One region of the Desulfitobacterium sp. genome, then DNA from elsewhere that is predicted to be linked to it. Evidence: riboswitches for the same ligand, from Rfam matches in the RefSeq annotation. Region 1 holds a riboswitch; the other holds the start of a gene.

The links. A riboswitch is a leader RNA that binds a small molecule or an ion and turns the genes downstream of it on or off. The one in region 1 is predicted to bind lysine.
Region 2: another riboswitch for lysine. It lies ahead of AC1U9U_RS12335 (transporter substrate-binding domain-containing protein); the one in region 1 lies ahead of AC1U9U_RS01880 (transporter substrate-binding domain-containing protein).

Annotation. Positions count from the first base shown of each region.
Region 1 is NZ_CEVWNY010000005.1:20,604-44,854, reverse strand. It holds gene AC1U9U_RS01920 (Ger(x)C family spore germination protein) at 1-851, shown strand, start outside; gene thpR (RNA 2',3'-cyclic phosphodiesterase) at 869-1,432, shown strand; gene AC1U9U_RS01910 (TlpA family protein disulfide reductase) at 1,453-2,064, opposite strand; gene AC1U9U_RS01905 (cytochrome c biogenesis CcdA family protein) at 2,110-2,781, opposite strand; gene AC1U9U_RS01900 (sensor histidine kinase) at 2,910-4,457, opposite strand; gene AC1U9U_RS01895 (response regulator transcription factor) at 4,447-5,142, opposite strand; gene AC1U9U_RS01890 (DUF2680 domain-containing protein) at 5,378-5,827, shown strand; gene AC1U9U_RS01885 (hypothetical protein) at 5,967-6,227, shown strand; lysine riboswitch at 6,434-6,615, shown strand; gene AC1U9U_RS01880 (transporter substrate-binding domain-containing protein) at 6,857-7,711, shown strand; gene AC1U9U_RS01875 (amino acid ABC transporter permease) at 7,846-8,610, shown strand; gene AC1U9U_RS01870 (amino acid ABC transporter ATP-binding protein) at 8,628-9,371, shown strand; gene AC1U9U_RS01865 (ABC transporter ATP-binding protein) at 9,495-11,339, opposite strand; gene AC1U9U_RS01860 (manganese efflux pump MntP) at 11,580-12,149, shown strand; gene AC1U9U_RS01855 (glycine betaine ABC transporter substrate-binding protein) at 12,207-13,109, opposite strand; gene AC1U9U_RS01850 (ABC transporter permease) at 13,210-14,046, opposite strand; gene AC1U9U_RS01845 (quaternary amine ABC transporter ATP-binding protein) at 14,015-15,259, opposite strand; gene AC1U9U_RS01840 (pyridoxal phosphate-dependent aminotransferase) at 15,663-16,850, shown strand; gene AC1U9U_RS01835 (cell wall-binding repeat-containing protein) at 17,055-19,355, shown strand; gene AC1U9U_RS01830 (methionine synthase) at 19,419-20,489, opposite strand; gene AC1U9U_RS01825 (ABC transporter substrate binding protein) at 20,753-23,689, shown strand; gene AC1U9U_RS01820 (cell wall-binding repeat-containing protein) at 23,797-24,251, shown strand, end outside.
Region 2 is NZ_CEVWNY010000091.1:3,748-9,158, reverse strand. It holds gene AC1U9U_RS12345 (amino acid ABC transporter ATP-binding protein) at 1-418, opposite strand, end outside; gene AC1U9U_RS12340 (amino acid ABC transporter permease) at 451-1,212, opposite strand; partial or broken gene AC1U9U_RS12335 (transporter substrate-binding domain-containing protein) at 1,275-2,110, opposite strand; lysine riboswitch at 2,265-2,448, opposite strand; gene AC1U9U_RS12330 (DUF4342 domain-containing protein) at 2,686-3,270, shown strand; gene AC1U9U_RS12325 (response regulator transcription factor) at 3,236-3,931, shown strand; gene AC1U9U_RS12320 (sensor histidine kinase) at 3,924-5,411, shown strand, end outside.

The sequences.
Region 1 (24,251 bases):
TAATTTTAGGAGAGAGAGCTGCTCAAGAAGAATTACCTGCTCTTATGGCCTCAACCCTGCGTTTTCCCCATGCCCGGCTTAGGGTCGATATGTTTGTTTGTGAGGGGGAAGCCGCCAAGATCTTAGAATCAAATCCTGAACTCAGTTCGACTCTTTCCAAAGAGATCAGCAAAATTGCCGAAAAAACTGCTGAACAAACCGGGGTATCGAAAAAGGTAACTTTATTGGGTTTAAGCAAAAAGCTGCTTAGAACTGACAGAGATACTATTATTCCTAAGATATTGATATTTCCTAAGCAAAAAGGTGAAAAACCCGTTGAAAGTTCAGTAAAGATTGAGGGTTTTGGGGTAATTCGTGAAAATAAATTGGTTGGCTGGTTAAATGAAAAAGAGGCATTAGGCTATCTTTTAGGTGTTGGAAACCCAAAGGAACCGGAAATACCCATCGCGGTAACTAAGGACGATATTGTATTTAGTTATTATCTTACCAGTACAAAAGGGCGTGTTTCTTCAAAGTTCGAAGACGGAAAACCTAAATTTACAATACGGATTAGCACGGGGGGTATAGTTCACGAAGCAAAAGTAGCGAAATTAAAGTCGGAGTTACAACCGACCCTGGAAAAGGCTACGGAAGAAAGAATTATAGAAATCGTCTTAGCAACTATTAGTAAAGCAAAAGAGTATAACGCCGATATTTTCGGCTTGTTTGAGCAGATGCACCGCTACCACCCACGGGATTGGCAGAAAATCGAGCCCAACTGGCGAGAATATTTTCAAGATGCGGAAATAGAAGTAGAGGTTGATGCCAAAATCAAGAGCTTCGGAACATCTAACGAAGGGTTTAACTTTTAAATGTAGGGGCGATAAATATGCGGGCTTTTGTAGGAATTGATTTTGCCCAGGAAGTAAAAACTGAGATCTATGAGTTTCAGCAAAGGTTACGGGGTTTTGCCCAAAAAGGAAGGTGGAAGCACCGTGATAACTTCCACCTAACCTTAAAGTTCCTTGATGAGATTACGCCGACTCAGAAGTCGCGGATTGATGAATCCTTGTTTAAATTATGTTCAGAGGAACCCCCCTTTATTCTGGCTTTAAAGGGAGTAGGTATATTCACCGGCAAAGAATCCATTCGGGTCTTGTGGCTTGGCCTTACGGGTGATGTAGAGGAATTAGAGTCACTTCAGAAAAAGGTTGATAGAGCATTAACTCCCATAGGTTTCGCTCCGGAAAGAAGACGCTTTAGCCCCCATATTACGATTGGTCAGGATATTCTCTTTACAGCCGGATTCGCAGAGATTAAGGCAGTGGTCAAAGATCTGAAGTTCAGCCCAATTAAGGTAGATAGGATTCATCTCTTTAAAAGCGAGCAGATTCAACACAAAAGAATTTATACCAGGGTTTCCGATTATCCTTTGCCAGCTACTATAAGATAGCCGCAAAGGGGGGGAAAAGCTTATTTTTTTAACATGCTGTCAAGGACTGTTTCCAAAGTGCTTTTCATTAATGGCCCCCGATAGCCGGTAAAGATATAACCTTCTGAATCAATAAACAGGGTAGTGGGAATAGTGGTTACCCCATAGCTAGTCGCCGCCTGCGTATTTTTATCCAGATATATGGGAAAATCGTACCCTTCTTTCCGGACAAATTCTACCCCGGAAGTCTCGGTTTCCCGCTGACCATCGACCAGGTCAATCATTAGAAAAGCTGCTTTATCTTTATATTCACTATAGACTTCATTGAAATGGGGCATTTCCTGACGGCAGGGAGGACACCAAGAAGCCCAGAAGTTAACTACTACGGGCTTACCTTGAAAATCGGAAAGCCTATACTCGGTGCCGTCTGTCCCATAGACAGTGAAATCAGGGGCCATGGTCTTCTTCTTTTCCTGGGGGGAATCCGAATCTTGGGAATCTTCTGAACCTTGGGAGGCCTCATCACCCTGGCCTAACCGGGCCTGTTGGCCGGATTCAAATTTCGCAGACAATGAGGAATAGGCACTATAAGCAATCCCGAGGAATAAAGCGAATACTACGATACCTAAGATAACTTTAGTTTTATTATTCATATATTTTTCTCCCTTAACATTTTTACTAATAGCTATGACCTAGGGCTAGAAGGAAAGTAGTCCAAGGAAATAGCCCATCATCCCGGTAGCCATTAATATCCCGACTATGACTAGAAGCCCTCCTGAGATTATGTTGATAATCCGATAGTTTCTTTTAATAAAGTCAAAAGTGGATTTTAGGCGATCGATAAGTACAGCACTGGCGATAAAGGGAATTCCCAGTCCCAAAGAAAAACATAGGAGCATCAGAATTCCTTTAAGGCCCTCTCCCTCGGTAGCTGCCAACATTAAGGCTGAACCTAAAAATGCGCCGACACAAGGTGTCCAACCAATGGAGAAAATTATACCAAAGAGCAGGGAAGGGAAAAATCCCATCTGAGGAACATTTAAATTCAGTTGTCTGTTCATATTCAAGTAGGGAATCCGGACTGCGCCCATGAAGTTGAGCCCGAAAATAATCACAATCAACCCGGTCACAAGATTAACCCCTTGGTTATATTCCCGTAAAAAGCTCCCCATGGTTCCGGCAAAAGCCCCCAGGGTAATAAAGACTAAGGTAAAGCCAAGAACGAAGGCCAAAGCATTGGTCAGAGTTCTTTTTTTATTGCCCTCCGTTCCCTGTCCGGCAAAGTAGGAGATGTAAATGGGCAGCATCGGCAGTAGACAAGGGGAGATAAAGGTAATTATTCCTTCCAGAAACAAAAGTAGGTATTCCACACCACCATCATCCTTTCTGATCTAGTTTAGAGTTATATTATTCTAAAGGGAATACCCCCCAAATGACTGTAACTAATGTCACACTATACTACGCAAGTCATCATGGGCCAAAGTGAAGGATCTAGACTCTAGGGCCGTAAATCAAAATTAAACTCAAACTGGGTTCCTTTCTTTAGCATACTTTCTACGGCAATGGTAATATTGTGCCGGTCGGCAATTTGCTTGGCGATGGCCAGCCCCAGACCGGTTCCGGTTTTGTTTTCCGAAGTCTTCCCTTGATAAAATCGCTCAAAAATATTGGGCAAATCTTCCGGAGCAATTCCACTTCCTTCATCAATGATAGCTACGGTATTGCCGGTCAGCACGACGAGAACTTTACTTTTGGGCGGGGAGAATTTAATAGCATTATCGAGGATGATCAGAAACATCTGCCGCAATCGCACATAATCCCCTTGAATCGCAAAGGGTATTTTAGTTGGTCTACTCTCTAGATTCACGGTGATTTCTTTGCTGCGGGCAATATTTTGGGCACTACGGATCACATCACTCAGTAAATCGTTAAGGTTGATTTCTTTCTTTTCGATCTTAAAATCGGGATTCTGTAGACGGGTTAGGTCTAAGAGATCATTGACTAAACGCTGCAAAAAGATGCTTTCGTTAAGCATTTGCTGATGATAGGCTTTAATCTGATTAGGATCAGTGATGACTTCGTCGCAGAGAGCTTCCAGGGATCCTCTGATGACTGTAACCGGAGTTCTGAGTTCGTGGGAGATATTAGAAATAAAGTCACGGCGTAGTTGTTCCAGTCGTTCACTTTCGTGGCTGGCTAACTCCAAACGCTCACTTAAAATATCGATGGCGGAGGCTAATTCGCCAATCTCATCCTTCTGATGCACCCCAGTCCTAGCTAGGTAATCGCCTTGGGCAAGCTGCAGGGTGGACTTCTTCATAAGATTTAAAGGCTTGGCAAAAGTATAGGCCAGGAGGATAGATAATGAAAGGGAAAGAAGAAGAGCAGCCCCAATACTAATACCTAGGATACCGCCCCCACGTTTAAGGGCTTCGGTGGTTCCCTCAATTGGAGAATGGAGCAACACTGCCCCGACCACTTTTCCGCCGGAATTAATCGGTGCCCCCACGGTTAGGGTGGGGGTATTGAGGAGTGAGCTGAATCCTTCGCTAAAGGTGGTCTTGCCTTGAAAGACTTCTTTAACAACTTGGTCGGCATCCGCGGGCAAGTCTGAATAGTCAATGGATCTATTGGTCATATGGCCGATTGTAAGCAACTGAAGATTTTCATCAACGATCCAGACATCTGTCATGGCGATTTCATCGAGAAAACTTAGATAGGCTCCATAGCCCATCATGTAGGACATCATGCCGCCCATGCCATTCTTCCCACCGCTGCCCATCCTGCCACCGGACATCATGCCGCCCATGTAACCGTTGCCGTTTCGCGGTCCTAAGTTACCCCCGGCGGCTCCCGATTGGTCACCTTCGATATAGGTTGAAAGGGTAGAAGCTATGGAAGCAGCTCGCTTTGCTAATTCAGCTTGGTGAAGTTTTATTGTTTGGTCCTTGAATAAGGTCATAAAAACCCCGCCGATGATGACAGTGAACAAAAGAAGGGCTACGGAAAAATAAAGAGTAAGTTTTAAGGCGATTTTATTTTTCATTAATTATACCCTCGAATTTATAACCTACGCCCCAGATGGTTTTTATCTCCCAATATTGATGGGGAAAAGCATCCAGTTTGGAACGAAGGCGTTTAATATGGGAGTCCACTGTGCGAATATCCCCGAAATAATCGTAACCCCAAATGCTATTGAGGAGATTATCCCGTGAAAACACCTTGTTGTTATTGGTTGCTAAGGTCCAGAGAATCTCGATTTCCTTTTTGGTTAAAGAGACCGGTTGTTCGGAAATAGTTACGATATAGTCGTCAAGATTGATCATAAGGTTATCGAAGATATGAATTTGTTTTTTCTGCTCATCGGATTGGCCGATCCTTCTGAGAATTGCTCTGACTCTTGCCATGACCTCCCCTGGGGAAAAGGGCTTAACAATATAATCATCGGCCCCAATATCCAAGCCCATAATCCGCTCAAAATCTTCCCCACGAGCGGTAATCATAATAATAGGAACATTAGAGGATTTGCGGATTTCCCGGCAGACTTCGAAGCCGTCGATTTTTGGCATCATAACATCCAGCAGCACAAGATCCGGCTGAAGCTTATGAAAAAGCGCCAAGGCTTCACAACCGTCAAAGGCAATGTGGGGCTGGTAGCCTTCCTTCTTGGCGTATTCCTGTAGAATCGAAGTGATCTGTTTATTATCATCAGCGATTAGAATTTTTAACATAAAGTTCCTCTCCAATTTATTACCTATACCTGATTATATCATAATCAGGTATAGTCTAGAAAAAGTCTGTGTCAGAAGTATGGCATTCAGATATTTAAAAACATAAAATTAGAATATTAATGACATAGTTATGTCACAGATTTAGTTTATTCTATACTCACAGGATCAGTGGTGAAGAACATATTTCGTTGTTAACACTGTAATTCTGAGTAATAAAGATATGGAGGTAATGTACATGACTAAACTAAAGAAAATTATTGTGGCCGGGGCTGTTGTGCTAGCGATTGGGGCAACTTCCTCTACCGTACTCGCAGCATCCAATTACAGCAATCCTGCCGAAGCTTTAGCGGGCCTCACGGGCAAATCAGTGGATAGTGTAATCTCTGAGCGAGCCGAAACAGGAAAAAGCTTTGGCATGATCGCCGCTGAAGCAGGCAAATTGGATGAGTATCAAAAAGAGATTTTAGAAATGAAAAAGGATATCTTAACTAAAAAAGTCGAATCCGGCGCACTGACCCAACAAGAAGCTGATCAACTCGAAGCAGTTATCGAGGAGAACCAAGCTTATTGCAACGGGACCGGTTATGGTAGGGGCCGGGGTATGATGGGATCAGGCTATGGAATGTATGGTCGTGGTCAGAGTGGCTGTGGCTGGGGAGGCTTTGGTTATAATCTGGGCCGATAATCGGCATTTCCACGCCCCATCGTTACAGCAGCGATGAATTAAAAAGAATTTTTCCAGATAGACAGAGCAATTGATCACTATGACCCAAAAGATAAAATGGCTTCCCTTAGTTCCGAAAGGATTAAGGAAGCCATTTTTTTTGCTCAATTCTAAAGCTATCAATGATGTAGTAATGGAGTTCAGCTCTACTTCAGAAGAATTGCCGGCTTCTATGCAAAGTATGACAGAAGCCATTAACCGAATTGCCGGTGTCTCTAATGAAGAGGCCATGGGGGCGACCAATATTGCCCATGAGGCTTCAGCAATCTTAGATATGTCTCAAAACGTTATCGAACTGGCAGGCAACGCTAAAGAAAAATCCGGTCAGCTAACCAGGGCTGTAATGCAGTTTAAAATCTAATGTTTCATAGTCGTCCCGCATCCCTTTAAACTTTTTGGCAACATTTTTGGATAAAACTATTTTCTGCCATATTCAAACTCCTTTATACGGTTTGTCCTTACTAATATTATGAGCATTGTGTCAAAAAGCTATATGGCGATAATGGTTGACAGAAGTCCCACAGTAATGTAGACTTAAAATAATTCTATATGTAACCTCACTTTTTTGGGTGGGGTAGAGGCGCGATGTTTATTAGTCCTTTTTGGAGCGAGAGCAGTGATGATACTAAGGAGAAGGAAATGTCGCCGAAGCAAATAGTACGCTCGGTATTATTTGCTGGGTCTGCAGTGAATAGTTGCAGAACTGTCTCAATAGACATCCCTGTTTATTGAGTTGTGCTATCTCGTCGGGGGAAAAGAGGGGTAATTAGGGTAAAAAGATTTTTATGACCTGAGTTCCGTCTCAGGTCTATTTTATTTTTAACATCTGGACTTCCATGCCGCAAAGCGATACCTATTGTTGGGATCAAGGTACTTCGCTTTGCTCAGTATGACAACGGACTAGTTTATGTGTCATCTTCAAGGAATAATTGACAAAGGATTTTAAAAAAACAGATAATAATGGTAAAAAAAGAAGGAGAGGGTTCTATAATGAAAAAGAGATTATCATTATTGGTAGCAGTGGTTGTATCTGCAATGCTGCTGGTAACCGGTTGTGGTTCCAGCAGTACGCAACAAAGTGGGGGAAATAATGCCCCGGCGGGATCTAGTGACAATGTGTTTAGAGTTGGTATGGAGGCCGGCTATGCACCTTTTAACTGGACTCAAGTGAATGCTTCCAATGGTGGCGTAAAAATCGATGGCGGTGCTGAGTATGCCGGGGGCTATGATGTAGAGATCGCCAAAAGAATTGCCGAAGGCTTAGGCAAAGAACTTGTAATCGTTAAGACAGAGTGGGATGGCCTTACACCTTCTTTGACTTCCGGAAAAATCGATGCGATTATTGCCGGTATGTCTCCAACCGAAGATCGTAAGGAAACCATTGATTTTACCGATATTTACTATCAATCTGACTTGGTGATGGTGGTAAAGAGCGGCAGCAAGTATGAGAATGCCACATCCATTCAAGATTTTAAGGGTGCTAAAATTACTGCCCAGCTGAATACTTTCCACTATGGTGTAATTGACCAAATCAACGGTGTCGTCAAAGAACCCGCTATGGATAATTTCCCGGCAATGCGGGTAGCCTTGCAATCCGGCTTTATCGATGGTTATGTCTCCGAACGCCCGGAAGGTGTCAGTGCCCAAGCCGCTAACAGTGACTTCAAAATGGTTGAGTTTAAAGAAGGATTCCAGACTTCCCCCGATGATACCGCCATTGCTGTTGGAGTGAAGAAAGGCAGTGAACTTACTGCTAAAATCAATGAAATTCTTAAAGGAATCTCGGAAGCAGAACGCCTCCAGATCATGGACGAGGCTATTAAGAATCAACCTGCGGCTAACTAAGTAATTAGATTCTTTGTCACTACGAATAGTGTTTCATAAAACCGGCTACATTTAAATGCAGTCGGTTTTGTCCGCTTAGTACACGATGAATTCCACCAAATGAGATTACAGACAATATTGTAAGGGGGAGAATGATGAGCTTAGAGTGGATTATTCGAATATTTTCCGAGAATTGGCCTATGTTTCTACGGGGAGCTGGGATCACTCTTTTAATCTCCATTATTGGTACTATCATCGGCTCACTTATCGGTTTGTTAATCGGCGTTATACGTACTATTCCGATGCCGGAACGAGGACTTAAAAGAATACTTCTTAAAGTGGTCAATGGGATATTGGCCTTCTATATCGAATTCTTCCGGGGCACCCCGATGATCGTTCAGGCTATGGTAATTTTCTATGGAACAGCTCTTGCCTTTGGGATCCATATGGATCGTTTATTCGCCGCGATTTTTATCGTTTCCATTAATACCGGGGCCTATATGTCGGAGATTGTGCGGGGCGGAATTATTTCTATTGATAAAGGGCAGTTTGAAGCGGCTCACGCCATTGGTATGAACCATATTAAAACTATGACTAATGTAGTAATGCCTCAGGTCATTCGTAATATTCTTCCTGCCACAGGGAATGAATTTGTTATTAATATTAAAGACACTGCGGTTTTGAACGTTATCTCCGTTTCGGAACTTTATTTCCAAACCAAGTCGATTGCCGGAAACAACTTTAGGTATTTTGAGGCCTTTTTTGTAGCCCTAATATTCTATTTCATTATGACCTTAACTATTACTAGGATTCTACGTTATATTGAGAGAAGAATGGATGGACCGGAAAGCTATATTATGAATCAAATGCAGGTAGCTACACCGGAAGATATATTGCGACATAATCAGCAGAATAAGTAGGAGAGGGGGAGTAACCTGTGGAAAAAGTCATTGAAGTTCAACATTTAAGCAAGTCCTTTGGAGCCAATGAGGTCTTGAAGGACATCGATTTTTCTGTGTACAAAGGAGAAGTTGTCTGCATTATTGGCTCCTCCGGTTCCGGTAAATCAACCCTTCTTCGTTGTATTAACCTTTTGGAAAAACCCAGTGGCGGTCAAGTTATTTATAAAGGTGAAAATATCTTAGACGATAAACATGATGTCTATCAATATCGGCAAAAGCTAGGGATGGTCTTCCAGCAATTTAACCTGTTTAATAATCATAATGTCTTGAGCAACTGCATGGTAGGCCAGATCAAGTTGTTAAAACGTGCCAAAGCCGAAGCTGAGGAAGTAGCGATGAAATACTTGCGAGTGGTTGGTATGGAGCAATACATCAATGCTAAGCCCAAGCAGTTATCCGGTGGGCAAAAGCAGCGGGTAGCGATTGCTCGGGCCCTTTCCATGGAGCCCGATGTCATGCTCTTCGATGAGCCTACTTCAGCTTTAGACCCGGAGATGGTGGGGGAAGTTCTCAAGGTAATGAAGCAACTGGCCGAATCCGGACTGACCATGTTGGTGGTTACTCATGAAATGGGATTTGCCAAAGAAGTTTCCGACCGGGTGGTATTCATGGATAAAGGGGTTATCGCCGAAGAAGGACCACCTGAGCAAATCTTTAATAATCCAGTCCAAGAACGGACCCGGGAGTTCCTAAAGCGGACCTTAAGTCCGCAAGTGTAGGCTAGCAGGCGATCTTTCAGACTGAGCACTATCAAAGTATTTAGTGGTACTCTAACCAAAAGAATCTCTTGAGGAAAGATACTTCACTTATTCAAGAAGAAGATGACCTTGGCAGGTTGGTATTCACCTGCCAAGGTCGTTTTTAATATCCTCTAAAGCTACTTTAAATTGGGTCTCATAAAGTTCCTTATATACCCCCTCCTGCTCCACTAATTCCAAATGGCTACCTTGCTGGACGATTTCCCCGTTCCGGAGTACGATGATTTCATCCACAGCCATAATTGTGGAAAGGCGATGGGCGATGATAACACTGGTTCTGCCTTGAAGAATCGGTTCGATAGCCTCTTGGATAAGGTTTTCATTGATGGAATCAAGGGAAGAGGTGGCTTCATCCATGATAAGAACCTTGGGGTTCTTTAAGAGAACCCGGGCAATGGAGAGGCGTTGTTTTTCACCACCGGATAATTTTAAGCCCCTGTTTCCCACCAGAGTGTCAAAACCATCGGGGAGAGCGCGGATAAAATCAAAGATATTGGCCTCTTGGCAAACCCTGATCAAATCTTCTTCTGTGGCTTCTTCATTGGCGTAGAGCAGATTCTCCCGAATGGTACCGTTGAATAGATAGCTATCTTGGGGAACCATGCCAATGTTTTGGCGTAGATAGGCAAGGTCAAGGTCGCGAACATCCTGGCCATCCAGCAAAACTCTGCCCCCGGTAACATCGTAAAGCCTGGGAATCAAGTTAACCAAAGTGGATTTTCCGGTTCCGGAAGGGCCAACGATGGCTACAGACTTGCCTTTTTCGATGTTAAGATTCAGACCTTTTAAGATGGGTTTGCCATCGTAATCAAAGGATACATTATCAAAAACAATTTTTCCTTCACAAGCCCTAGGGATGATGGCATGAGGGGAGTTTTTTATTTCCACAGGGATATCAAAATAATCAAAGATACGGGAAAACAATGCCAGAGAGCGGATTACATCCACTTGCATGGTTAAAAGTACATCCACGGGACGATAAAGGCGGCTCAGGAGGGCGACAACCACGGTAATATCTCCAACAGTCAGGTCTGAACCCATTTTGATGATAAGATAACCCCCGGCCAGATAAATGATCATGGGCCCCATGTTGATAAAGGTATCAAAGATAACCCGAAAACCTTTACCCACCAGTACTTCCCGAACGCTCAAGCGGGTGATTAGTCGGTTGATCTTTTCGAATTTCCGGTATTCCTTGTTCTCCCTAGTAAACAATTTAACCAAAAGCTGCCCGCTCACACTTAAGGTCTCATTAAAAAGCTGGTTGGCGGCATCGGTATGTTCCTGTTTGGCCATGGTCAGGGACCAACGACGGTTACCCACTTGATTGGTAGGAATGATGAACAAAGGGACGATGATAAGGCTGATTAAAGCTAGGGTCCAGTTTTTTTGAAAAAGGGCTACGGTGGTTGTAATTAGAATGATAGAGTTGCTGACAATCTTGGTCAGGGTACCGACAATCACACTTTGAATTCCATTAATATCTGTGGTCATCCGGGTGATGATATCGCCTTGGTTGTTATTGGTAAAAAAACGATGGGACATCTCTTGCAAATGGCTATACATCTGATTTTTCATATCATAGATGATATTTTGTGCCACCCAGGTGGTTAGGTAACCTTCAAGTATATTAATTAGGTTGGAAGTTACGAGGACGACAAAAGAAATTATTATTAACTGAACCAATAGGGTGAAGTCTTTACCGATTAGGCCCTCATCAATAATTCGCCCGGATAGAAGAGGAGGAAGGAGTCCAAGGATCGATGAGAAAATTATGGCGAAGAATACCAGGGCTAGTCTGGGCCAGTAGGGGAGAAGATAGCTCAAGATCCGTTTGAGAAAAGCTTTGGTTATCTTAGGTCGGTTTTCTATTTCTTTATCCGTTAGGGGGGAGTGGATGCTCCGACCTGGGACGCTGGCATACCGCATATAATCCTTCTTTCGCTCCGTTTCTAAAGTTATGGATAATAATGCCTAGAAATCCTGTCGGCGAGGATATATAGTAATTATAGGATATTCTTGTTCAGGTGTCACTTTTTTGGGGAGAAATCAATCATGGGCAAATACGATTGAAAATAGTGGATAAATAATATAATATTTTAATTCGGGGTATTTAAAATATGGGGAAATATAAGTCTATTTAACCTGAAATAGTTTTAGTTAGGAAGTATGCTGATGGGAAATCTAGAATTATTCATTATCGCTGTTGGGCTTTCCATGGATGCTCTTGCCGTAGCCATCAGTAAGGGATTGTCCATGAGCAAGATGAGTTACAGAACCGCTCTGGTCACCGGAGCTTTTTTTGGTGGCTTTCAGGCTTTCATGCCTTTGCTTGGCTTTTTATTAGGAACCAGATTTGAGTCCTATATTACTTCTATCGACCATTGGATAGCTTTTATATTACTATCTTTAATCGGTTTAAATATGATTAAGGAGTCTAGAGGCCCCTGTGAAGTAATTGAGGACCGTTTTAATCTAAAAGACATGGTCCTCTTGTCTTTAGCCACCAGTATTGATGCCTTGGCTATCGGTGTGACCTTCGCTTTTTTGCGGGTCAACATCATCCCTGCCGTATCCATGATCGGCGTGATCACCTTTGCCTTTTCTTTTTTAGGAGTAAAGATTGGCAATGTATTTGGGGAATATTATAAATCAAAGGCGGAATTTGCCGGCGGGGTGATTCTTATCCTTATGGGGCTGAAGATTCTTTTAGAGCATCTTGGGATCATCGGTTATTGATAAAAAGTCCCTAAGATAATCCTTTGTAGGGTATCCTAGGGACTTTCGATTATTTGTTTACTTAATCCAGCCGTCCACAATGGCTTGGTTTTCGGAGCTCCACTTTTTAGCAGCTTCTTCCGGCTTCATACCATCGTTAATATAGGCTTCCAGTGTACCGATTTGGGTGTCATCCATTTTGAATTTCTTCAGCATCCCGGCTACTTCCGGATTATTTTGGGTGAACTCCTTATTCGCTAAGGTATGGATGTGCTCGGAGGCACCGTAGGAGCCTTTTGGATCTTCAAGGTATTTTAAGTCATACTTAGCAAACTTCCAGTGGGGACTCCAACCGGTAACAGCTATCCACTCTTGATTGCGATAGGCTTTTTCCAAAGCGGCGAGCATGGCAGCCTCGGAGCTTTGGACTAGTTCATAATCCAAACTATAATCAGTTATGGCTGCCTCTGAGGCTTTCATGATTCCGGCACCCGGGTCAATGCCGGTGAGCTTTCCGCCAAATTCATCCTTTTGGGAATTAAGTTCTTCAATAGAATTAATATCTACATAACTAGGAACCACAAGGCCAATCTTGGCTTCACCTTCGTACCATACTCCATAATCGTCAAGTTTATCTTGGTATTTTTTCCAGTAGGCTTCGTGAGTAACCGGCAACCAGCTATCCATAAAGAAATCTAAATCTCCCGCAGCCAATCCGACAAAGAGGGGAGCGGCATCTAGACTCTTTAACTCTACCTTATAACCCTGGTCTTCAAGAATTACCTTCCAAAGATTACTTACTGCCACACACTCTGCCCAATTCACATAGCCGATGGTGATTTTTTTGTCTGCGCCATTGGTTTTACCACCTTGGCTATCTCCTGAACTTGAAGTAGTGCCACATCCTACCAAGCCGATAATGAGCATAGACACCATTGCCCATAATAGGATTTTTTTCCATACTTCTTTTTGTACTTTCACCTAATCACCCTTTACAATAGATTTTTTTATTTAGCAGCCATCCGCTTGGCTTTTGCTAAGCCAGGCAAGGTAACCTTTGGGAAGGCAGTGCCCTTAAGATTTACTTTGCCGCTATGCGGTTGTTACGGATAATTCCTTGACTGAGTCGGTCTAGAATCATAGCAATAATAACTACGGCTAGGCCATATTCAAAGCCCTTACCGATATCCATCTGGGAGATTCCGGCCAGTACTCCGGCTCCCAGCCCTTGGGCCCCAATCATAGCAGAGATAACCACCATAGAAAGGGAAAGCATCATGGTTTGGTTGATTCCGGCCATGATGGTCGGTAATGCCAAGGGTAATTGGATTTTCCAGAGCATCTGCTTGGAATCGGAGCCAAAGGCCTCTCCTACTTCTACCAGTTCCACCGGGACCTGACGAATGCCCAGATCCGTTAAGCGGATAACCGGAGGCATAGCAAAGATCACTGTGGCAAAGACTGCAGATACGGTGCCAAGCCTGAAGAATAGCAAGGCAGGAATCAGATAGACAAAGGAAGGCATTGTCTGCATAAAGTCCAGAATCGGAGAGAGGATTTTATGAAATCCATCATGGCGTGCACCCAGAATTCCTAAAGGAATCCCGATCACAAAAGATACAAAAGAAGCGATCAAGACTAGGATTAGGGTATCGAGAAAGGCAGACCAAAGTTCAAGATTATAGATCAGGTAAAGCCCTGCCGTTGTTCCTACGGCTAAACGCCATCCTTTGGCCCGCCAAGCTAAGAGGGCGAAAGCAAGGATGATTAAATACCAGGGAACTATACCTAGACCATCCCGGATAAATTCTGTAAATAGGGTTACGGATTTTGTAAAGGCATCGAAGGCATCCCCCATATACAAGAGCATCCATTCGACTCCGTTATTAACCCACTGCCCCAAAGGTATTCGTGTCATTGACTTCACCTCCGGTGGTTATATCTGTGTTTACTGATTCCGCTAAGGCTGCTAGTACGGCACCTCGGACAATAATACCGATCAGATGCCTCTCTTCATTGACTACCGCTAAAGGAACTTTGCTGTTGGCGATAATCGGTAAGATATCTTGGACGTGGACATTTCCATCACGAGTTGGAACTCGGATTAGCTTGACATCCTGGAGACTTTGAACACCACGCTGGCGGGCTTCGATGGCCAGATCAGCATTAATGAGCCCGTGCAATACTTTGCTCCGATCCACCACGAAAACACTGGAAAGACCGTGCTCCTTCATGACCTGAAGGGCTACATTCGGGCCATCCTTAATTTGAACAACAGGCTGCGGCCGCTTCATGATATCCTTGAGAGTCAGAATTTTACTGCGATCAACACCGCGGGCAAATTTGGCTACATAATCATCGGCCGGGCTACCGACAATTTCTTCCGGTGTACCTATTTGGACTAGGGAACCATCCCGAACGAAAGCAATACGATCACCGATTTTTAAAGCCTCATTCAAATCATGAGTAATAAAGACGATAGTCTTATTCATCTTCTGTTGAAGATTTAGCAACTCATCCTGCATTTCCTCACGAATTAAAGGGTCCAATGCACTGAAGGCTTCATCCATGAGCAGAATATCCGGGTCATTGGTGAGAGCGCGTGCTAACCCTACTCGTTGCTTCATTCCACCGCTTAATTGATCGGGGTAGGAATTTTCCCAACCGGCAAGCCCTACCATTGCTAAGGATTCCATAGCCTTTTTTTCCCGTTCGGCCTTGCTTATTCCTTGAATCTCTAAGCCGAAAACCGTGTTTTGGAGAACTGTACGATGGGGTAGGAGGGCAAATTGTTGGAATACCATTCCTAGTTTCTTTTGGCGAACCTTTCTAAGCTCTTGCGGTTTTAACTTTGTAATATCGATACCATCGATAAGGATAGAGCCTGCACTAGGTTCGATTAAGCGATTAAGACAACGGAGGATGGTAGATTTACCACTTCCGGAAAGACCCATGATAACGAAGACTTCCCCGACTGTTACTGTAAAGCTTACTTTATTGACACCTACTGTTTGCCCGGTCTCAGCAAGAATCTGCTCCTTACTTAAGCCTTTCTCTAAGAGATTGAGGGCTTTCTGGGGTGAATTGCTAAAAACTTTAACCAGATTGTTAACCTCTATTTTTACGCTCATATTCGACCTCCTCTCAAGAATCATCAGGATAGCTGATGACAACTTCCATAAACGAGCGAGTTGTTACTTGATAAGTCTATACCTTTTTTTAACAGGATGTCAAAAGTGCTCAGGTCTGATAATTCCTGCTGAGCCGTCCTCAGAGGACATGAGCTTAAATATCCTAGCGGAGAGGGTAACATCCTCCAAAATACTGACACACTCAATAATTTATATAAGTTGTCAGCTGAAGAACCCCTCCTTGTCGCAGATGCTTACAAACACTAAACTTTAAGAAATAACTGTAAAGACAAGATAAAGATCTAAACTTTAAGATGATTTAAAAAATATAAAGATTTGCCGATATGTTAAAAAAGGTGTTATGATGATAGAAGTTACTTCGATTAATAGTGAGGCGATGGTTATGATTTCAAATACTATGAGGGAGCAAGTCAAAAGCAGCTCTATCATTCGGGCCATGTTTGAGGAAGGAAAACGCCTTGCCTCAATATATGGTGCAGAGAATATCTTCGATTTTAGCCTGGGTAACCCCAGCGTGGAACCACCGGTTGCGGTGAAAAAGGCGATATTAGAGATAATTAACGAAGAAAACTCTATGGCTGTTCATGGTTATATGAATAATTCCGGATTTGAGAGTGTCAGGGAGGCAATCGCTAACTCACTAAATATGTGCTTTGGCACTAAGTTTACCTATGAGAATATCCTGATGACCGTTGGAGCAGCCGGTGGCCTGAATGTAATTTTTAAGACCCTACTCAATCCTGGAGATGAGGTCATTGTTTTTGCTCCCTTTTTTGGTGAGTACCGTAATTATGTCCAAAATTACCAAGGTCGGCTTGTCATCATTTCACCTAATAGGTCGGACTTTCAACCTAATTTGGTGGAATTTAGAGAGAAAATCGGTCCCAAGACTAAAGCAGTACTGATCAACTCCCCTAATAACCCCACCGGTGTGGTGTATTCGAAAGAAACTATTAAAGAACTCGCGGGTATTCTTAGAGAGAAACAGCGGGAATACGGCACAGAGATCTACCTGATTTCAGACGAACCTTACCGGGAGCTTGCTTATGACCAGGTGGAAGTGCCTTATTTAACTAAGTATTATGAGAATACCATTGTAGGATACTCTTTCAGCAAGTCACTATCTTTACCGGGAGAGAGAATCGGTTATTTAGTGATTCCCGGTGAGGTTGCCGATTATGAAAATGTCCTTGCCGCTGCCAATATTGCCAATCGGATCTTGGGCTTTGTTAATGCACCCTCCTTATTCCAAAAAGTAATTGCCAAATGCCTTGATGCCCAGCTGGATTTGGACAGCTATAATCGGAACCGTGAGCTTCTCTATAATGGACTTTTATCCTATGGCTATGAATGTATCAAACCCGAAGGGGCCTTTTATCTGTTCGTAAAGACTCCCCTGGACAATGATGTTGAATTCTGTAATCTGGCCAAGGAAAAAAATATTCTTATTGTCCCCGGTACTTCCTTTGCTTGCCCAGGCTATGCTCGAATTGCTTATTGTGTGGCTTATGAAACAATTGAGAGAGCTCTGCCGGAATTTAAAGCCCTGATCGAAGAAATAAAGGCTTAATTACTGTCAGATACATTCTGATAAATACGTCAGTGATTAACAAAGGCTTACTTAGGTTTCTAAAATCGTGTAAGCTTTTGTTTTTTTGTTTATATTAATTTAAGAATTATTTAAGATTTATAAAGGAAAAAGTATGGTAGATTTATATATAAATATTCGTGCAAAAATCAGGACCGGCTAAGTAAAGGTAAAGGAGGAAGAGAGATGAAAGTAATAAAAATCAGAAAAAAGCCATTTATTACTCTGGCTTTTTTAAGCTTATTATGGGTGTTGTTTCTTCCTACTTCTGCTTGGGCGGATTTTGCCCCTACCGTGAAAACTTTTGGCGGTTCTGATTGGGAAGTTTTTAATGCCGTGGATCAAACGCAGGATGGAGGCTATGTGGTAGTAGGGCATAGCAACTCCAACAATGGGGATTTAGAGGGGCTAAATAAGAAATATTCAGATGCGCTTATTGTCAAATTTTCCGCTAATGGTGAGGTCCAATGGGTCAAAACCTTCGGTGGCAGTTCAATTGATAGCTTCAAAAGTGTAAAGCAAACGAAGGATGGGGGGTACATAGCGGTGGGTTCCAGCTCCTCCATCGATATGGATATGGCCAACTCTCGTAAAAAGATTCGCGAAGGGGATCGGGATATTTCCAATGTGGATGCCATAATTGTCAAGTTTAATTCCACAGGGGATGTGGAATGGTCAAAAGATTTCGGTGGGAGCAAGCTGGACATCTATAACGGAGTCGTGGAGACAGATGCAGGGGATTTCTTTGTTGTCGGCGAATCGGAATCCAGTGATGGAGATATGGCCGGCTTAAGCAAAGGAAGTAGTGATGCCATTTATGTCAGCTACAACCATAATGGAGAGTTTCTGAGTGCTCATACTTTTGGCGGCACCTCCGGCGATGGCTTTAATTCAGTTGTAAAACTACCCGATGGAAGTTTTGTGGCGGTTGGCTATAGCAGCAGTAGAGATCGGGATTTACAAGGCACAGGAACAAGCTTGCTTAAAGGAATAATCGTTAAGATTGGTAAGGACTTGAGTATACCCTGGTCGACTTCCGTAGACTTTACAAGTCCCGAGTACCAACGTTTGGTCTACTCTTCCGGTAATGGATTCCAAGATGTTAAAACCACCGGTGACAACGGATTGATTGCGGTGGGAAAAGGAACCTATATTGACCGTAAAGAGGATGGCAGCGGCAATATGAATGAAGACGGCAGGATCTATAAATTTGATTCGGCGGGAAATGTGGAATGGTTCGATATTTACACTAATCAAGCTTATACCAGGTTTTTTGGTGTGACCCAGGGCCTTGATGGGACCTATACAGTAGTGGGAGATAGCTACATGCCACAAGCGAAAAAGATCATCGCTTTAAGGTATGACGCACATGGGGTACGACTTTGGGATCGTGAAGATGAAGGTAGCCGTAACAGGTATTTAATGAGTATCCAAACTGTTGGATCTCAATATGTGGCGGTGGGTTCTAAATATATCCAAGGGAAAAGTGATGAGGGTCTATTATATATTGGCGGCTTCGAAGAAATTAACGAGAAGTTAATTATGACAGCGGGTGTATCCCCAAATAGTTCCTCAAACACCACAGATAAGATAAAGGTGAAAGATACGGAGCGTTTGGGAGGGGAAAATCGCTATGAAACAGCCGTAACTACAAGTCAAAAGGGCTGGGAAAGGTCCGAGAATGTTGTCCTGGTCAGTGGTAATAATTTTCCTGATGCATTGGTAGGCTCAAGCTTTGCTCAATTAAAAAATGCCCCAATTTTGATCACTCCTTCCGATTTTCTGAACCCTTTGACTAGAGATGAAATACTCCGCCTGGGAGCTAAGACGATCTATATCCTTGGTAATTACGATTCTGTAACGAAGAACCTTGAGGATCAGCTAAAGGGTAATTACCAAGTCGTGCGGATCGGAGGGGTTGAAGTATTTGACACTGCTGTCAAAGTTGGCGAAGAAGTACGCAAGCAAAAGCCCTTTGATACCGTAATTATTGCGACCCAGCATAATTTTCCCGATGCTTTAGCCATTGCACCTTATTCTGCTATGGAGAATATTCCAATTTTATTTACCCATATGAATGAATTGAGGCCGGATACCAAGAAGGCTCTAAAAGATTGGGGAATTAAAAATGCTATTATCTCCGGGGGATCGGGGGTGGTTTCTCTGGAAGTGGACTTGGAACTGGATGACATGGGGATTACAGTTACTCGACTGGGTGGACTGGACAGGTATGATACGGCTTTGGCTATTGCTAGACACTTTGGTGCGGGAAATCCTCCTACCGCCATATCCATCGCTACCGGGGAAAACTATCCTGATGCTCTCACCGGAGCGGTGCTGGCGGCTAAGTATAAAACTCCCCTCATTCTAGTCAACAAGAATCGGGCCAAGAAGACAGTGTTGGATTACCTCAACGGCCTTTCCTTACAAAAAGCCTATATCTTTGGTGGAGCGGGGGTTGTCGCAGATAGTTTGGTAGAAAAGTAGGTAAAATTGAAGGGGACGCTCACATGGTTTTTAACCAAGTGAAGCGCCCCTTTGGCGTTCTGATTAGGTATAAATGGCACTTAATTCATACAAAAGCCGGTAAACCCGTTCTGCCAAAGCAATATCCAAGGCACCGGTACCACAGCTTGGGGTTAGCATACTCTGTGACCTCAATCTTTCTTCTTGAACTCCTCTTTTCACAAGCTCGGCTATGTTTGTTTCTAAACGCCGGCTTAAACTAGATGCTGACTCTTCCCATGCTTTCACTGAAGTCGGAACAATTCCCCAAGAAAGTATGCCGCCTTTTTTCAAAAATTCCTCCAGTGGTTCGGCCAGTACTGTCATACTGGTCATGTATTCATAAGCATCAAAATTTACGACTTTGATTTTTGAGTCAAACAGAAGAGTCCAATCCATTCCCGCACAGACATGTGCTCCGGGTACTCCGCCTGCTTCGAGAATTCCTTCGGCGATCTCATTGAGATTGGCAATTAGAGTCTCTCGATCAAGAGTAAGGTGGGATGAAGCACCATAGGCATATAGCCCCGGGTCATCGATGGACATTAGGACCGGTAATCCATACCGGGTCAATTGCTTAGTCTGCCAACGAGCATGGACTCGTAAGGATTTAACAAAAAGATCTCGCAGCAGCTCGTCATAATAGACAGCCCGGCGATTAGGGTCGGTTATTTGCATGCCTACGGTTACGGGACCGCTCAATTGCCCTTTTAATAACTGTGCTCCTTGAGTTCCCTTGTGATTAAGCTCATGACGGAACGCTTCAAATCCAATTCCTCCCTCAGGGGTGAAACCGAATTTTTCCAGGGCTGATTCGTCTCCCGACTCAGTTAGAAGATAATATTCGTAAAAACTTGCCATGCGCTCCACCCAATCTGCGGCATCTACTTGGAACCGTGGTTGGTCAAACCCTGCGATTAAACCTGTCTCTACAAGCGCTCGCAGGTATTGCCCAACAAAGGAGCTCTCGGCTCCCAGGGTGGGAAGTTGCGGCCAATGGGGTGCTTGGGGCAGGGTTTTCCATATTTGTGCTAGGGCAGTCTTGGCATCTCGGTAGGGGAGGCTGCCTACACCTGTGGCAAGGAAGTTTGGTTTCCAGCCTTGTGAATCCAACATATCTTAACCTTCTTTCTCTAGCTTGTAATTTAGTTCGTTATTTATCTTCGGATATTATGGTTAGGGGCAGTGAATATCTTGAGTATTTAGACTACTCTTACCTGATTATAGCTGGCATGGTAAAGAGGAGCAAGAATTTTAGTAATTGAAATAAATTTAAGTTGGATGTTCTAAGAGCAGGAAATAAGCATTAAATGAAGAATATAGAGAGAAAATTCAGAAATTAGGAGGGAGTAGGGCGGTTGATTGAAAGGGGGATTATCATGAGTAAGGTAACGATCAAAAATTGGTTAAAATTTATTATTTTTACTTTATTAATTAACTTATTCTTTTTTGCACCCACTTCAGGATATGCTGTCCAGGAACCGGTAAATATACTGGTTCTAAACTCTTACCATCAAGGATTAAAGTGGACGGATGATCAGACCGAAGGAATTCTACAAAAGTTACGGGATCCTTTGGAGAGACAGATATATATAGAGTATATGGATTGGAAAAGGTATCCTAATAAGGAGCGTTTAGAAAGTCAGTATGACTATTTAAAAACAAAATATCAAAATAAGAAGATCGATTTACTCCTGACCACTGATGATGTTGCCTTGCAATTTGCCCTAAATCATCGACAGGAGATCTTTTCCAATGCACCGATTGTTTTTAGCGGTGTAGTAAAGAGCAGTGCCGACCAATTATTGAAAGGCCAAGACAGAGTTACCGGGGTCTATGAGAGTTCTGATGCCGAGGGTACCCTGAGGCTTGCTCTGCAGCTTAATCCGCATTTAAAGAGTATTTATATTTTGCATGACCAATCTGAAAGTGGTCGGGATAGCGGAAAAGATGTTATCGAGGCTGTTGCAAGACTGAATGCTGCTGAAAAACTAGGACTTACCGCATACAGCTTGGCGGATTTGAGTATTGAAGATATAGATAAAAAAGTGGCAACCCTAGGAAAAGAGAGTATCGTCTTGGTCGGATCTTATAATATGGATAAAGACGGCAAAATACTGTCACCAGAGTCGGCAGCGAACCAAGTTAGTATAAATAGTAGTGTCCCGGTATTTTCTTTATTTGAGTTTCTCCTGGATAGCGGAGTCACGGGGGGAAGCTTGGCCAGTGGTTGGATTCAAGGTGAATATGCCGGTGACCAGGCGTTAAAGATCCTCGGTGGCCGAGACATAGGTGAATTGCCAATTCTTGAAGAGGGAACCTTTGTTAAAGGTCTAAATTATAAGGAATTAGTACGTTTCCAGATTCCGAAAAAATTAATACCCAAGAATAGTACGATAATCAATAAGCCCTTCTCTTTTGTTGAAACTTATCGCACCTTGGTATATTCGACAGGGGCAGTATTTGTTTTGCTCCTTTTATTAATCGTAGTTCTTTTGGCCAATGTAAGTAAACGTAAAAAGGTTGAAAGACATTTACGAACTAAGAATGAAGAAATCACCGCCATGCATGAAGAGTTGACAGCTGTGGAGGAAGAACTTAGACAGCAGTTTGATGAGTTGGTACAACATCAGGAACAGTTAAAGAATACCAAAGAACTCTATCAATTGGTGTTGGAGGCTGCAATCGATGCCATTTGGGATTGGGATATACTTAAAGACACCCGGATTTTTCACTCTAAAACCTTAGATATTTTAGGCTATTCTAAGGAAGAGATTAGTAAACGCCGGTTCTGGATTGCCCTTATTCATCCGGAAGATCAGCCGGTACATGAGGAAAATATTACTAAGCATTTGAACGGGGAAACCGAGAGATATAGCTGCGACTACCGTATTAAAGCCAAAAACGGAAATTATCGGTGGATTCGTGCTTTTGGCAAGGCCCTATTTGACGAAAAAGGTAAGCCTTATCGAATGGTTGGCTCCCATCGTGATATTTCTGAACTGAAAGAGCAGCAAATGAGAATAGAATATCTTGCTTATCATGATTTTTTGACTGGGTTACCTAATAGGGCGATGATCCAAGAAATAATTCATAACGAGATAGTAATAGCCAGTAAAAAAGACACTATTTTTGCAGTTTTGTTCTTGGATATTGATAATTTTAAATCCATTAATGACTCTTACGGGCATACCACAGGAGATAAACTTTTAATTCAAGTAGGACGATGTTTGTCCCAAATACTAGGGGACCAAGTGGTAAGTAGGTTAGCCGGCGATGAATTCCTGATTCTTCTTCATGATCTCAAAGAGAAGCAGGAAGCCTTGGCATATGCAAAAAAAATCATGGAGCTGTTCGAAAAAGCCCTTACCGTTGGTGAGCAATTATGTTATGTTTCTGTAAGCGTTGGGATTGCTTTTTATCCAGAAGGTGGGGATAATTATGAGGAGCTGTTGAACAATGCGGATACAGCAATGCATAATGCCAAGGAATTAGGTAAGCGAAATTATGTAGTATTTGACCAAGAAATGAAGAAGGCCGTTGTGGAGAAAGCAGAAATCCAAAATAATTTGCGTAAAGCAATCGAGGCTGAAGAATTTGTACTTCATTATCAACCGCAAGTAGACCCCCATACGGGAAAAGTATTAGGCTTAGAAGCATTAATTCGCTGGCAAAAGGATAATACAATTATTCCTCCGAATAAATTTATTGGTATCGCCGAAGAAACAGGGCTAATTGTACCCATAGGGGAATGGGTCCTGCAAACAGCCTGCGTCTTCTTGAAAAAGCTTCACAATATTGGTCACAAAGAATTGACCATAGCGGTCAATATTTCCGCAATACAATTGCATGAAGAATATTTTGTGGAAAAGGTCTTAAAGGTATTGCGAAAATGTGATCTTGATCCCAGTTATTTAGAGTTGGAAATTACCGAGACCATGCTCATAGAATTCTTTGATACAAAAGTCAATCGCGTTTTGACAAGTCTCAAAGAAAATAACATTAAAATATCCTTAGATGATTTTGGACGGGGATATTCTTCGCTCAACTATCTAAAGGAATTGCCAATTTCAACATTAAAAGTTGATAAGTCCTTTGTTGACGATATTAATAATACATATGGACGTGAAAATATGACCGGGTTAATAGTGTCTTTTGCACATGAACTGGGTTTAAAAGTAGTAGCAGAGGGTGTAGAAAGGCTTGAGCAAAAAGAGTATCTTATGAAGTATAAATGCGATGCCATACAAGGATATTTGGCCAGCAGGCCATTACCCGAGGACCAGGTAATTAAGATGTTGGAGAGCAGCAAATAAAATGTAGAGATAATGCTGGCACATAATTCCAATGACCTTCGAATTGGCTCATGGTATAATCGAAAATGTCTATTTATGTCGATACCATGACCGGAGGAGGTAAATTTATGCAATGGAAACGGGTTTCATCATTGCTGTTGGCGACGGTTCTTTTTTTGAATTTCTCACCTTACACGGTCTTGGCTTCTGACACATCTACAGGGTTTTCTAAGACTGAGGTAACGTCGGAGTATACTGAAACGGTCGCTTCGACAGTCAGGCTCTATGGCAGGGATCGGATCGCTACTTCCATTGCTGTCTCCCAACAAGGGTGGATAACCTCAGATATCGTTATTCTTAACGAGAAAAACAATTATGCAGATGCTATTGCAGCTACGCCGCTGGCTGTTCAGCTGGATGCACCTGTCCTTTTAACTCCGGGTGGTGGTCTTGACCAACGGGTGAAAGAAGAACTGAAGCGTTTAAAGCCCCAGAAGATTATACTCTTAGGTGGTAATGGTCGCCTATCAACTAATATTGAGAATGAACTCACTGCTCTTAATTATGATTGGGAAAGAATCGG
Region 2 (5,411 bases), on a different contig from region 1:
ATTGCTTTGGTTTGGCGTGGACATATTGATCCATTCCCACCACTTGTAAGTATTTCATCGCGACTTTTACCGCTTCTTCTCTTGAACGCCTTAAAACCTTGGTTTGGCCCACCACACAGTTGTTTAAAACATCGTGGTTGTTGAATAAATTAAATTGCTGGAAGACCATGCCGAGTTTCCTTCGATAGGCATAGATATCGTGCTTATCATCTAATATATTTTTGCCGTCATAAACGATTTGACCGCCGCTGGGTTTTTCTAAAAGATTCACGCATCGAAGGAGAGTAGATTTTCCGGATCCCGAGGAACCTATGATGCAAACTACTTCTCCTTTATTTACCGAGAAATTGATATCCTTCAAGACTTCGTTAGTGCCAAAGGATTTGCTTAAATGTCGAATGTCAATTGCTTTATCCATATTCGTGTCCACCTCCTCGCCGAATTAAATGCCTATGCTGTCTTAAATAGAGCATCTTTGAGGCCTTCCCCCGGCATTGAATTGTCAATAATATCGTAACTCTCCGGTCCGTCTAGTCTCTTTTCGATATAACGAAGAATCCGCGTCACAGTATAAGTCATAACAAAATAAATAATGCTGGCGACAAAAAATGTTTCAAAATATCTATAATTGTGCCCCACAATGGATTTGCTTTGAAAATACAGTTCATTTACAGAAATTACATTGAGCACCGAGGTGTCTTTAATGTTGATTACGAATTCATTGCCGGTGGCGGGCAATATATTGCGAATTACTTGGGGCAGTACTACGTTTACCATAGTTTGGAGGTGATTCATACCTACGGCGTGGGCAGCTTCGAACTGTCCTTTATCTATAGAGGCGATGCCCCCTCTAACAATTTCCGCCATGTAAGCACCGGTGTTGATGGAGACTATGAAGATCGCCGCAAAAAGGCGATTCATGTGCCAATTGAAGGCCAGAGCGGAACCGTAATAAATTACCATGGCTTGCACGATCATGGGAGTCCCTCGGAAAAACTCTATGTAAAAAGAAAGAATGGTATTGATGAACTTGACAAATATTCTTTTAGTCCGCCGTTCAGGCATTGGAATACTTCGGACAACTCCTATGGATATCCCGATAATAGACCCTAAAATCGTGCTGATGATGGAGATAACAAATGTCATTTGTGCCCCGCGCAAAAACATCGGCCAATAGTTTAATACAATTTTTACTAACCATTCATAGGTCATAACATTCTCCCCCCTTTGAGATTTGCAGACCAACTGCGCCGGGGCGCAGCTGGTCTGCTTTTTTATTCAACGACGGGTTGATTTTTAATAGCGGAGTCCATGATTTCATTGCGCTCTTCTTCCGAAATGCCCGACAATATTTCATTAATTTGTTCTCTCAATTTGCTGCCTTTTTTGAGGCCTATGGCGATGGCCGTATCATCGTCCGATGTCTCAAAACCATCGCTAAACTCTACCATGGCAAAACTTTCATTTGCCGAGGTGGCACTAACGGCTTCGGGGCGTTCCGAGACATATCCGTCGATCATCTGTGCTTCTAGGGCGACTCTCATCGCCGAGAAATTATCCATGGGGGGCTCTTTAATTACACCGTCAATTTGCTCAATGACCGTATAATGGAAGGTGCTCAATTGCGCAGTTACTTTAGCTCCTTTAAAATCTTGGATTGAAGATGCTCCCTCGCATTGGCCTCCCCTTTTCACCACCATCACTAGATCTGATTTATAGTAGTTGTCCGAAAAGTCGATGGTCTCCTTGCGTTCGTCTGTCGGCGACATACCCGCGATAATGGCATCGATTTTACCTGATTCTAATGCCGGGAGCAGGCCGCCCCATTCGGTTTTTACGATAACTAATTCTCTTCCTAAACCCTGGGCAACTCTTTTAGCAATTTCCACATCGTATCCCCCTGCATACTCCGCATCGCCTTCAATTGGGACACCGCCTTTTGATCGTCGATTTGAGTCCAGTTAAAGGGCGGGTAGTCGGCTTCAAGACCTACTCTAAAGACATTAATCTCTTCCGGCGCTTTTGGGGTGCTGCCCGATGAACCGCATCCGGTAAATAGCACCATTGCAGATAAAGACAGTGCTAATAAAAACGACATTTTTTTACTCATAATTAATCTCTCCCTTGTTTATTTTAAGATATTTGCTTCACAACCAAACTCATAGACTGATCGCTGAAGTCGCTGATTTTGAATAACAAAAAAAACGACCTGAGATGAACTCAGGTCGTAATATTATACTTACACCTAAATCCTCCCCTTTTCCCAATGAGATAGCACAACTCGATAAATCAGGATTGTTTATCGAGACAGTCCTACAGTTCTTAACTGCAGGCCCAGCAAATAATACTGAGAATACTATTTGCTTCGGCGGCATTTCCTTCTCCTTAGCATCACTGCCTTCTCAAACTCCGCTAAGGGCTATTAAACACCGCGCCTCTACCTCACTTGAAAAAGTGAGGCATTATTAAATTATTCTTAGTATATACCAAACTCCAATGTCTGTCAACCGATGTTAAAACGTGTTGTGCTCATACCAAGTAGATGGTAAGATAATTATATTAGTTTATAAATTTGACAGATAGATTGGTAAAGTTAGTTCTAATGTAATTTTAATGTTTCTTGAATTATCCTTAAAGTTTGTGTTGCTATAATAAAGCCATATTAGATGACAGGAGGCTATATTTATGGTTACTTTTGAGCAGGTAGAAAAATTGCGCGAGCGAGCCAACCTTTCCTATGACGAAGCAAAGGCAGAGCTTGAGAAAACAGACGGGGATATTCTTGAAGCTATCATCAACCTCGAAAAGCAAAATCGCATTCCTGCACCCAAGGGAGGCGGTTATTACAATTCAAGAGGTACACAGCAAAAGGCGGAAGAGGATTACCGCGAGAGAAAGTCTAGGGAGGAATTCAAGAAGGAAAATGGCAGTTCTTCCGGAGAGTTGCTGAGTAAGTTTTTGAGATGGTGCGGGACCATGATAAGCAAAGGCAATAAAAACAGCTTTGAAGTTAAAAAAGACGGAGAAAATATAATAACTATTCCGGTGACGGTACTGGTAGTTCTATTATTGTTCACGTTCTGGATTACAGTTCCCATTATAATCATAGGACTCTTCTTCGGGTACAGGTATATGTTTACCGGTCCCGACTTGGGTAAAGACAATGTTAATCAGGCCTTGGATTCAGTTGCCCAAGCGGCTGAGAATATAAAAAAGGAAGTTAGGGATTGTAAAAATGGGAGAACTAATGGGGAAAATCCTAATAATTGAAGATGAAGAAAGGATAGCACGTTTTATAGAGCTAGAGCTGGAGTTTGAAGGTTATGAAGTCGAAAAGGCATTTAATGGGAGGGACGGGTTAGAACTTGCAAAAACCCGCCCCTTTGATCTGGTATTGCTTGATATTATGCTGCCGTGTTTAAATGGCATTGAAGTCCTTAGAAGGATTCGCCAATTCTCCAATATACCCGTCATACTTCTTACAGCTCGGGATGCTGTGGTAGATAAAGTTACTGGGCTTGATGGGGGTGCCGATGATTATATTACTAAGCCCTTTGCCATTGAGGAATTGCTCGCTCGAATAAGGGCGGCTCTTAGGAAAAAGGCGATACGCAATGAAATGAAAGCACCATCGAAACTTGTGGCGGGAGCTTTATGCCTTGATCCTATGAAAAGAGAAGTTCGGGTTAAGGATAACACCCTTGATTTAACAAAACGCGAGTTCGATTTACTACAATACCTTTTAGAGAACAAAAATATAGTTATAAATCGAGAAACTTTGCTTGAACATATATGGGGCTATGATTTCTCAGGCGAGACAAATGCAGTGGATGTCTATATTAGATATCTTCGCGCAAAGATTGAGGAACCCTTCGGTCAAAAATTCATCCATACTGTTCGTGGGGTGGGGTACGTGATAAAGGATGAGTAATACGAAAAGTGCATCTTCCACCAGTATAGCTGATAAAATCCGTTCATCCCTTGTAATAAAACTGAATATGGGAATGATCGGAAGGTTGTTTTCAGGATTTTTAGCAATTAATATCCTTGTTTTTTTAATGAGTCTATCTGTTACTTTGTGGAAGGCAGAAGAAAGAGCACAAGATATAATTGAAGCTATTAACCTAACTTCTGATAATCTACAGTCAATACATGATATCAACAGAAGCTATCAAGTCTTGATTATGGAGGAATCGCCAAAGGGCGTCCAGCTCCCCCGCAGCATACAAAAGCATTTGCCGGTAAAGGCCCCGGCGGCAAAACGGAGTATTAGTGCGCCAGGGGCTCATAAAGTTGTGCGCTTTTGGGAAAAAATCGGTTTAGTAAAGTATAACATATCGTTCTTTATTAATGGCATACCATACAAAATAGTATACGATTTGGGCGCTGATTTAAAGCTGCTATTATCTTTATTATTTATTGTCTTTATATTTGAGCTTTTAATTTTAATAAGGAATGTTGGTAAGGGTTCAAGATTGATTCGGATTACTCTTAAACCATTGTCTGAGATGGCAGAAACCACCAGGCAACTTAATGATGAAGTATTTTATAGGCGTTCTATGGCAGAGGATACAGATATCAAAGATCTAGCCGGTGCTATTAGCGATATTGATGCAAGTAGGCTTGACAGGCGCCTATCGGTGGACGGTTCCCAAAATGAGCTCAAAGACTTGGCGTCGGCTATAAATGGTATGCTAAATCGTATTAATGCTTCTTATCAATCACAGCTGAGATTTGTTTCAGATGCATCCCATGAGCTGCGTACACCAATATCTGTTATACAAGGATATGTAAATCTCCTGGATCGTTGGGGTAAAAAAGATGAGAAAACCATGCAAGAAGCTATTGATGCAATTAAGAGTGAGACAAAAAGTATGAAGGAGTTAGTGGAGCAGCTTCTTTTTCTTGCGCGCGGCGATAATGAAACCATAAAGCTTCACAAACAGTATTTTGACGCTTGCGACATAGTAGATGAGATAGTCTGTAAAACACAAATGATTGATCCAAATCATAATTTTGAAATGGATTTAAACAGGCCCGCTTATATTTATGCTGATAAACAGCTTTTTAAGCAAGTTGTTCGCATCCTTGTGGATAATAGCATTAAGTATACACCCACAGGAGAGAGAATTGTTATTAGAATTGTTAATGAAGAAGACTCTGTTCGTATAACTGTGCAGGATAACGGTATAGGAATAGCACCGGAAGAGTTGGCAGATATCTTTGAACGTTTTTATCGTTCGGATGAATCCAGGGCAAGAAAAACGGGAGGTTCGGGCCTGGGTCTTTCGATTGCCAAATGGATCATAGAACGCCATGGAGGCTACTTTGAAGTTTGGAGTAGAATAGATATAGGCACTCGCACAACTATTGTAATTCCCACTGCTAAAATGCCGCCTTCGGAGCTATCA